2 regions of the Priestia sp. LL-8 genome follow, and region 2 is predicted to be linked to the other one. Evidence: riboswitches for the same ligand, from Rfam matches in the RefSeq annotation. Region 2 holds a riboswitch; the other holds the start of a gene.
The links. Region 2 has a riboswitch for ZMP and ZTP ahead of U9R83_RS11910 (phosphoglycerate dehydrogenase). Riboswitches for the same ligand answer to the same signal wherever they lie in the genome.
Positions count from the first base shown of each region.

Region 1: linked by a shared signal. The riboswitch ahead of U9R83_RS04150 (APC family permease) and the one ahead of U9R83_RS11910 (phosphoglycerate dehydrogenase) in region 2 are both predicted to bind ZMP and ZTP.

Region 1 covers NZ_JAZAQH010000001.1:792,480-795,888, forward strand. Annotated here, with positions in the region: gene U9R83_RS04135 (sodium:solute symporter family protein) at 1-97, opposite strand, end outside; gene U9R83_RS04140 (DUF3311 domain-containing protein) at 97-300, opposite strand; gene U9R83_RS04145 (cupin domain-containing protein) at 678-1,277, opposite strand; ZMP/ZTP riboswitch at 1,663-1,741, shown strand; gene U9R83_RS04150 (APC family permease) at 1,798-3,393, shown strand.
Region 2 covers NZ_JAZAQH010000001.1:2,356,974-2,360,382, reverse strand. Annotated here, with positions in the region: gene U9R83_RS11915 (hypothetical protein) at 1-227, opposite strand, end outside; gene U9R83_RS11910 (phosphoglycerate dehydrogenase) at 352-1,551, opposite strand; ZMP/ZTP riboswitch at 1,720-1,798, opposite strand; gene htpG (molecular chaperone HtpG) at 2,009-3,409, shown strand, end outside.

The DNA.
Region 1 (3,409 bases), 1.6 Mb from region 2:
TTCTAGATGATTTGTCACGTCCCGCTATAAAGCCAATTGCGATAACGACAAGAACAATTGCTGATGTGATTAAAAGTGCTGTTAAATTTCCTTGCATTATTCAATGTCCCCCCAAGATTTTTGTAAACGATAAATAATAAATGTACACACAGGCGTTAAGAAGACCCATAAAAATAACCATAAATGCAAAAGAGGTAATCCAAAAATAATTGGATGAATGTTATTTACAAAAGGTAAAAAAGCGAATTGAGCAATAAATGGAATGATGAATAAAATAAAAATTATGAATTTTCTGTTCAATTTTACTCCTCCTACTAAAAATTTATCTAACAATGTTCACTATGATAGCAAGTCTGACATGGTAAAGCAATAAGTTTTTTGAAAATTTCGTTATAATCCATGGAAATTTTTTTAGAAAAACAAAAAAGAGCTTATAATGAGAGTATATTTGAAATGATTATGAAAGAAAAAAAGGGGAGGAATCTAAGCGAAGTTGCTCTTGAAGCAAAAAGAAAATGGAAAAGAAGAAATTTAGTTTTGACCGAGAAATTTTTGTTATTTCGATGAGATAAAGTATATTGCTATTGCATCATAAGAAAAGAATTTGTATGTTCCAATAGAGATTCATGGGAAGAATAAAACAGAGCAAATAAAAAAACTAGACAATAAGTGCTTGTCTAGTTCCACCACTCTGTCAATGGTCCTTTGTCGCCATAAACAGGATCTGTTGTAGGAATAGGTACTTGGGCAATTTCATCAAATACGTGAGGGCGATCAGTTTGTTTTCCTGTTCGTAAATTGTAATCCATGCCCTCAGGATAAGCTCCAACCACTTTAAAATCAGCAGTTGACTGCAGACGCATGTGCCCTGTGCCTGCAGGAAGTACGAGCACATCGCCAGCATGCACCACGATATTTTCCCCCATATGTCCACCTAGTTTTAAACGTGCAGATCCGCTAATTACACCTAGTGCTTCATGAGAATTGCTGTGGTAATGGTGGAAATCATATATGCCGCCTACCCAGCTGTTTTTCCAGTTGTGAGAATTAAAAATGCTCTCCACTTTCTCTTTCTTACTAATAAATACGTGTTCATACAACAAAACTGGGAGACGAGGGTGATTTGGAATGGTTCCGTCGTCATCAAAATAAAGAACTTTTACATTTGCATAATTCATAAGCATCCCTCTAACAATCTTTTTTCGTAATTTTCCCTGTTTTTTGCTTGTGTAAACAGAGAAGTTTGCTCGAAGTACTTCATTCGTTGCGAAGTGCATGATATGTAGGTTTTAACGTTTTCCCAAAAGCAGTGTCCCACTTCAAGCGTAGCTAAGTGGTGGGCAGTTCACTTTAGTATCTTTTCTTCATATTGTATATAAGTAAAGGGTCTAGTGCAAGAATTCTATGGATATATAGCTGTTAATTCTTATTTTGTAAATGAATAATATATATTAATATAATTTGTAGAAGGTAATTTGCTCGTGGAGTAAAAAAATTAAATGATAGAGAAAGTTAGGATTTTAGTTCTTTTTGTAATTTAAAAGAGGTTTTCAGAAGGATTATTCGAAATTTTACGAATAATTTATTATTTTTAGAAAAGCAATGTAAATATTTTTGTGTATTGAGTAATAGTAATGAATATTATATACTGATAAAAAATATATTCCTATATGTGACTGGCGCAACATGGATGACCATGGGGGAGCATATAGCGTATAAGCCGCGCGCCTGGGCAAACACTTGAGAAAATTTCGCAAGTGTTTTTTTTATTTTCCTAGGGAAGAGGAGTAGATTTGGATGAGCAATATGCAAAGGAAGATGGGAACATTTGCTTTAACCATGACAGGCATAGGTTCGATTATTGGTTCGGGATGGCTGTTTGGAGCATGGAAAGCAGCTCAAATTGCGGGACCCGCGGCTATTTTTTCATGGGTTATTGGAATGGTGGTTATTTTGACCATTGCTCTATCATATGCTGAACTGGGCGCCATGTTTCCACAAGCAGGGGGGATGGTTAAATATCCTCAGTATTCACACGGATCATTTATTGGGTTTTTGGCTGCTTGGGCTAACTGGATTTCAATCGCTTCAACGATAACAGTGGAGGCTATTGCATCTGTGCAATATATGAGTACTTGGCCGTGGAAATGGGCTCGCTGGACTCATGAATTAGTAGATAATGGCATTTTAACGCCCAAGGGCTTGGCAGTTGCGTCTTTGTTATTATTCGTTTACTTTTTTGTGAATTATTGGACGGTAAATCTTTTTGCTAAAGCAAACTCATTTATTACGATTGTTAAATTGATTATTCCTGGTTTAACGGCAGGGGCTTTATTTTTTGCTGGTTTTCATAGTGGAAACTTTTCAAGTGAGCATGGGGTTGCTCCTTATGGGTGGGCCAGTGTTTTAACGGCAGTTGCAACATCAGGTATTGTGTTTGCATTTAACGGGTTTCAAAGTCCTGTAAATATGGCAGGAGAAGCAAAATCACCTAATAAATCAATTCCGGTAGCTGTAATTGGTTCAATTTTTATTGCTGGAATTGTATACATTATATTGCAAATTGTTTTTATCGGAGCAGTAAGTCCGTCATCAATTGCTGATGGATGGAATCATTTGAATTTTAATTCTCCTTTTGCTGATTTAGCGATTGCACTTGGAATTAACTGGCTAACAATTGTGTTATACGCAGATGCATTTGTTTCCCCTTCCGGCACAGGTGCTACATATACGGCAACTACTTCTAGAATGTTATACGGGATGCAGAAAAATGGATATTTGCCAAAGATATTTGGTACTCTTCATCCACTTTACAATGTTCCGCGCCCAGCTATGTGGCTAAATTTAGCAGCTTGCTTTTTGTTTCTCTTTTTATTTAGAGGATGGGGTGTCTTAGCAGAAGTGATCTCAGTAGCGACGCTTATCTCTTATATTATGGGCCCTGTAGCGCTTATAACATTAAGAAAAACGGCTTCACACTTTTACCGTCCATTTTATTTAAAAGGGGCATCAGTTATTGCGCCATGCGGCTTCGTTTTTGCTTCTTTGACGCTTTACTGGGCAAGGTGGCCGCTTACAGGTGAAGTGATCTTTATTATGGCAATTGGCCTGCCCATTTATTTTTATTACCAAGCGAAAAATAAATGGGTAGGCTTTAAAAAAGAATTTTTAACCGGGGCTTGGATGATTATCTATTTAGCGTGCATGATTTTTATTTCCTACATAGGAAGCGAAAAATTCGGAGGCAAAAATATTTTGCCTTTCGGATGGGATATGGTAGTGATTGCTTGTGTATCATTAGCTTTTTATTACTGGGGAATTAAAAGTGGCAAATCTAACCGATATATGAAAGAAGCTGAACAAATCAATCAAGAAAATTTTCAATCTAAATAAAAAACACGAGCTGATG
Region 2 (3,409 bases):
CCGGCTGAAGAAACGGTTATTGTCAGTAAATCATTTTTTATAGCTAGAATAACTTGACACACATGGGTATAGGCATCAACTTTCTTTTGGATAAATGCTTTGCGAAGCTCTTGCTTGTATTGCTCTTTCGACATCGCTATAGCTACGACAGACGTAATGAATGTTCCTGCCAGCGCGATGAGCGACCCTATCAAAATTCCTATCATTTCTTCTGACAAAACGTTCACCTCTTTAAAGATATTTCTATATGCTATGGGACTGAAGGAAATGATATGAGGATAAATACCATGTAAAAACAGCCCTAACTTAGAAAAGTTAGGGCTGAAACACTAAAATATGATGGTAACCAAATTAGATAATACGACTTGTAATAATTCCTTCAATTTGACCAATTTTTTCTTCTAGCTCAGGCACAATCTCGTCACTTACTTGATTGTCAATATCGATCATTGTATACGCATATTCACCGCGGCTTCTGTTCACCATATCTGCGATGTTTAAATTGTAGTTTGAGAATACTTGCGTAAGCTGTCCTACCATATTCGGCACGTTGTGATGGAAAGCAGCTACGCGTTTTTTCCCAGTGTAAGGTAGAGATGCATTCGGGAAGTTCACTGAATTTTTAACGTTTCCTGTTTCTAAGAAATTTTTCACTTGACGTGCTGCCATTACCGCACAGTTTTCTTCTGATTCTTGAGTTGATGCCCCTAAATGAGGAATTGGCACAACATTTTTCATGTTCAAGACATTTTGATTTGGGAAATCTGTAATATATCGACCAACTTTTCCACTTTCAAGAGCAGCTTTCATATCTTCTTCGTTTACAAGCTCACCGCGTGAGAAGTTCAAAATATGAACATCAGGTTTCATGATGCTAAACGTTTCTTTATTGAAAACACCTTTTGTGTCGTCCGTTAATGGAACGTGAACCGTAATATAGTCAGATGCTGCAAATAGTTCTTCTAGAGACATTGCACGCTGTACGTTGCGAGACAAATTCCAAGCTGTATTAACAGAAATGAATGGATCAAAACCAATTACGTCCATATCTAAATCAAGCGCGTCGTTTGCTACAAGAGCACCAATTGCACCTAAACCAATAACGCCTAATGTTTTACCTTTGATTTCTTTTCCAACAAACTGTTTTTTACCTGCTTCAACTAACTTAGGAATTTGATCACCTTGGCCGTCTAATCCTTTTGTCCATTCAACTCCAGCAAATAAGTTACGAGAAGAAGCCATAATTGTAGTTAAAACCATTTCTTTTACTGCGTTTGCATTAGCTCCTGGCGTATTAAATACAACGATACCTTGCTCCGTGCAAGCGTCCACCGGTATATTATTAACCCCTGCTCCAGCTCGTGCAATAGCTTTTAAATTTTGGTCAAATGCCATGCTGTGCATGTTAAAGCTACGCACGACAATCGCATCTGGATTTTCGCTGTCGTTGTCAATTTGATAACCTTCTTGATTAAAAACATTTAGACCTTTTTGTGCAATGTTGTTTAATGTTTTGATTGTTTGTACTTTTTCTAATGTTAATGTGCTCATTTTGTACTCTCCTCTGATTATCATCGTAGTTTTACATGTTTTTACCTTTGGATAAAGGAACTTCATTTTTAATTTTTTTAAAAGTCTGGTTTTTTAGCCTACATGTCTGATAACTTCTATATCCTCTCCCCCTAAACAGAAAGAGGTAAGAGATATGTATTAATCCCTTACCTCTGCCCAGGCGAACGGCTACGTCACTATATGCTTCCTCACGGTTATCCGCGTTTCGCCAGTCACATATAGTCTTTGAAATTAAGTATATTCTAGCAAACTCTTTCAGAACGTTCAACCTTTTTTTAAAAGTTTGCTTTTTTCAGTCTAATTTTTAATCTCTTTAGTGAATCTCCTAATATATTGACAAATATCCTAATACATGTTAAATAAAAAGAGTGATTAGCACTCTATCCACTCAAGTGCTAATTATTTTATAAGCCCTATTTGGAAAGGAGAACTTCTTATGTCAAAAAAAGAATTCAAAGCCGAATCAAAGCGATTATTAGAGATGATGATTAATTCCATCTATTCTCAAAAAGAAGTATTTTTGAGAGAACTTCTATCAAATTCAAGCGATGCAATCGATAAAATTTATTACAAAGCCTTAACAGACGACTCCTTGCGTTTTAACAAAGAAAGCTATTACATAAAAGTAACACCAGATAAAACTAACCGTACCTTAACCATTACGGATACTGGGATTGGCATGACGCAAGAAGAGCTTGAAAGTAGCTTGGGCACAATTGCGCGAAGCGGTTCCCTTGCGTTTAAAAATGAAAATGAAACAAAGGACGGACACACGATTATTGGCCAATTCGGCGTTGGGTTTTACGCAGCGTTTATGGTGGCAGATGTCGTAACGGTGATTAGTAAAGCGTTAGGCAGCAATGAAGCCTATAAATGGGAATCTACTGGTGCTGATGGTTATACAATCGAACCTTGCGAAAAAGAAACGGTTGGAACTCAAATCATTTTAAAAATCAAAGAAAATACAGAAGATGAAACATATGATGAGTATCTAGAAGAGTATCGTTTAAAAGAGATCATTAAAAAATATTCAGACTTTATCCGCTACCCGATTAAAATGGACATAACGGAAAAACGTCCTAAAGAAGGTTCTGATAACGAGCTAGAAGATTATACAGAAGAGCAAGTTATCAACAGTATGGTACCGATCTGGAAGAAAAATAAAAATGAATTGACTTCAGAAGACTATGAGCAATTTTATTCAGAAAAGCGCTACGGGTTTGATAAACCGCTCACTCACCTTCACATTAATGTGGATGGAGCGATTCGCTACAATGCTATTTTATTTATTCCAGAAAATAGTCCGTTTGATTACTACTCAAAAGAATTTGAAAAAGGACTTGAACTGTATTCAAACGGCGTATTAATTATGAATAAATGCGCAGATCTTCTTCCAGACTACTTTAGCTTCGTGAAAGGTATGGTAGATTCTGAAGATTTATCTCTTAATATTTCGCGTGAAATCTTACAGCAAGATCGCCAGCTTCAGCTGATTGCCAAAAACATCGGCAAGAAAATCAAAAATGAATTAAAAAGTTTGCTTAAAAACGAACGTGAAAAGTACGAGAAGTTTTATGAATCATTTGGCCGCCAGCTAAAATACGGCGTTTACAGTGACTTTGGCAGCAACAAAGATGTATTAAAAGACCTGCTTTTATTCTATTCTTCTACAGAGAAAAAGCTCGTAACACTAGACGAGTATGTATCACGCATGCCTGAGGATCAAAAGTATATCTATTATGCATCAGGCGAATCGTACAACCGCATTGAAAAGCTTCCTCAAGCAGAATTAGTTGCAGATAAAGGGTACGAAATTCTGTATTTTACAGAAGATATC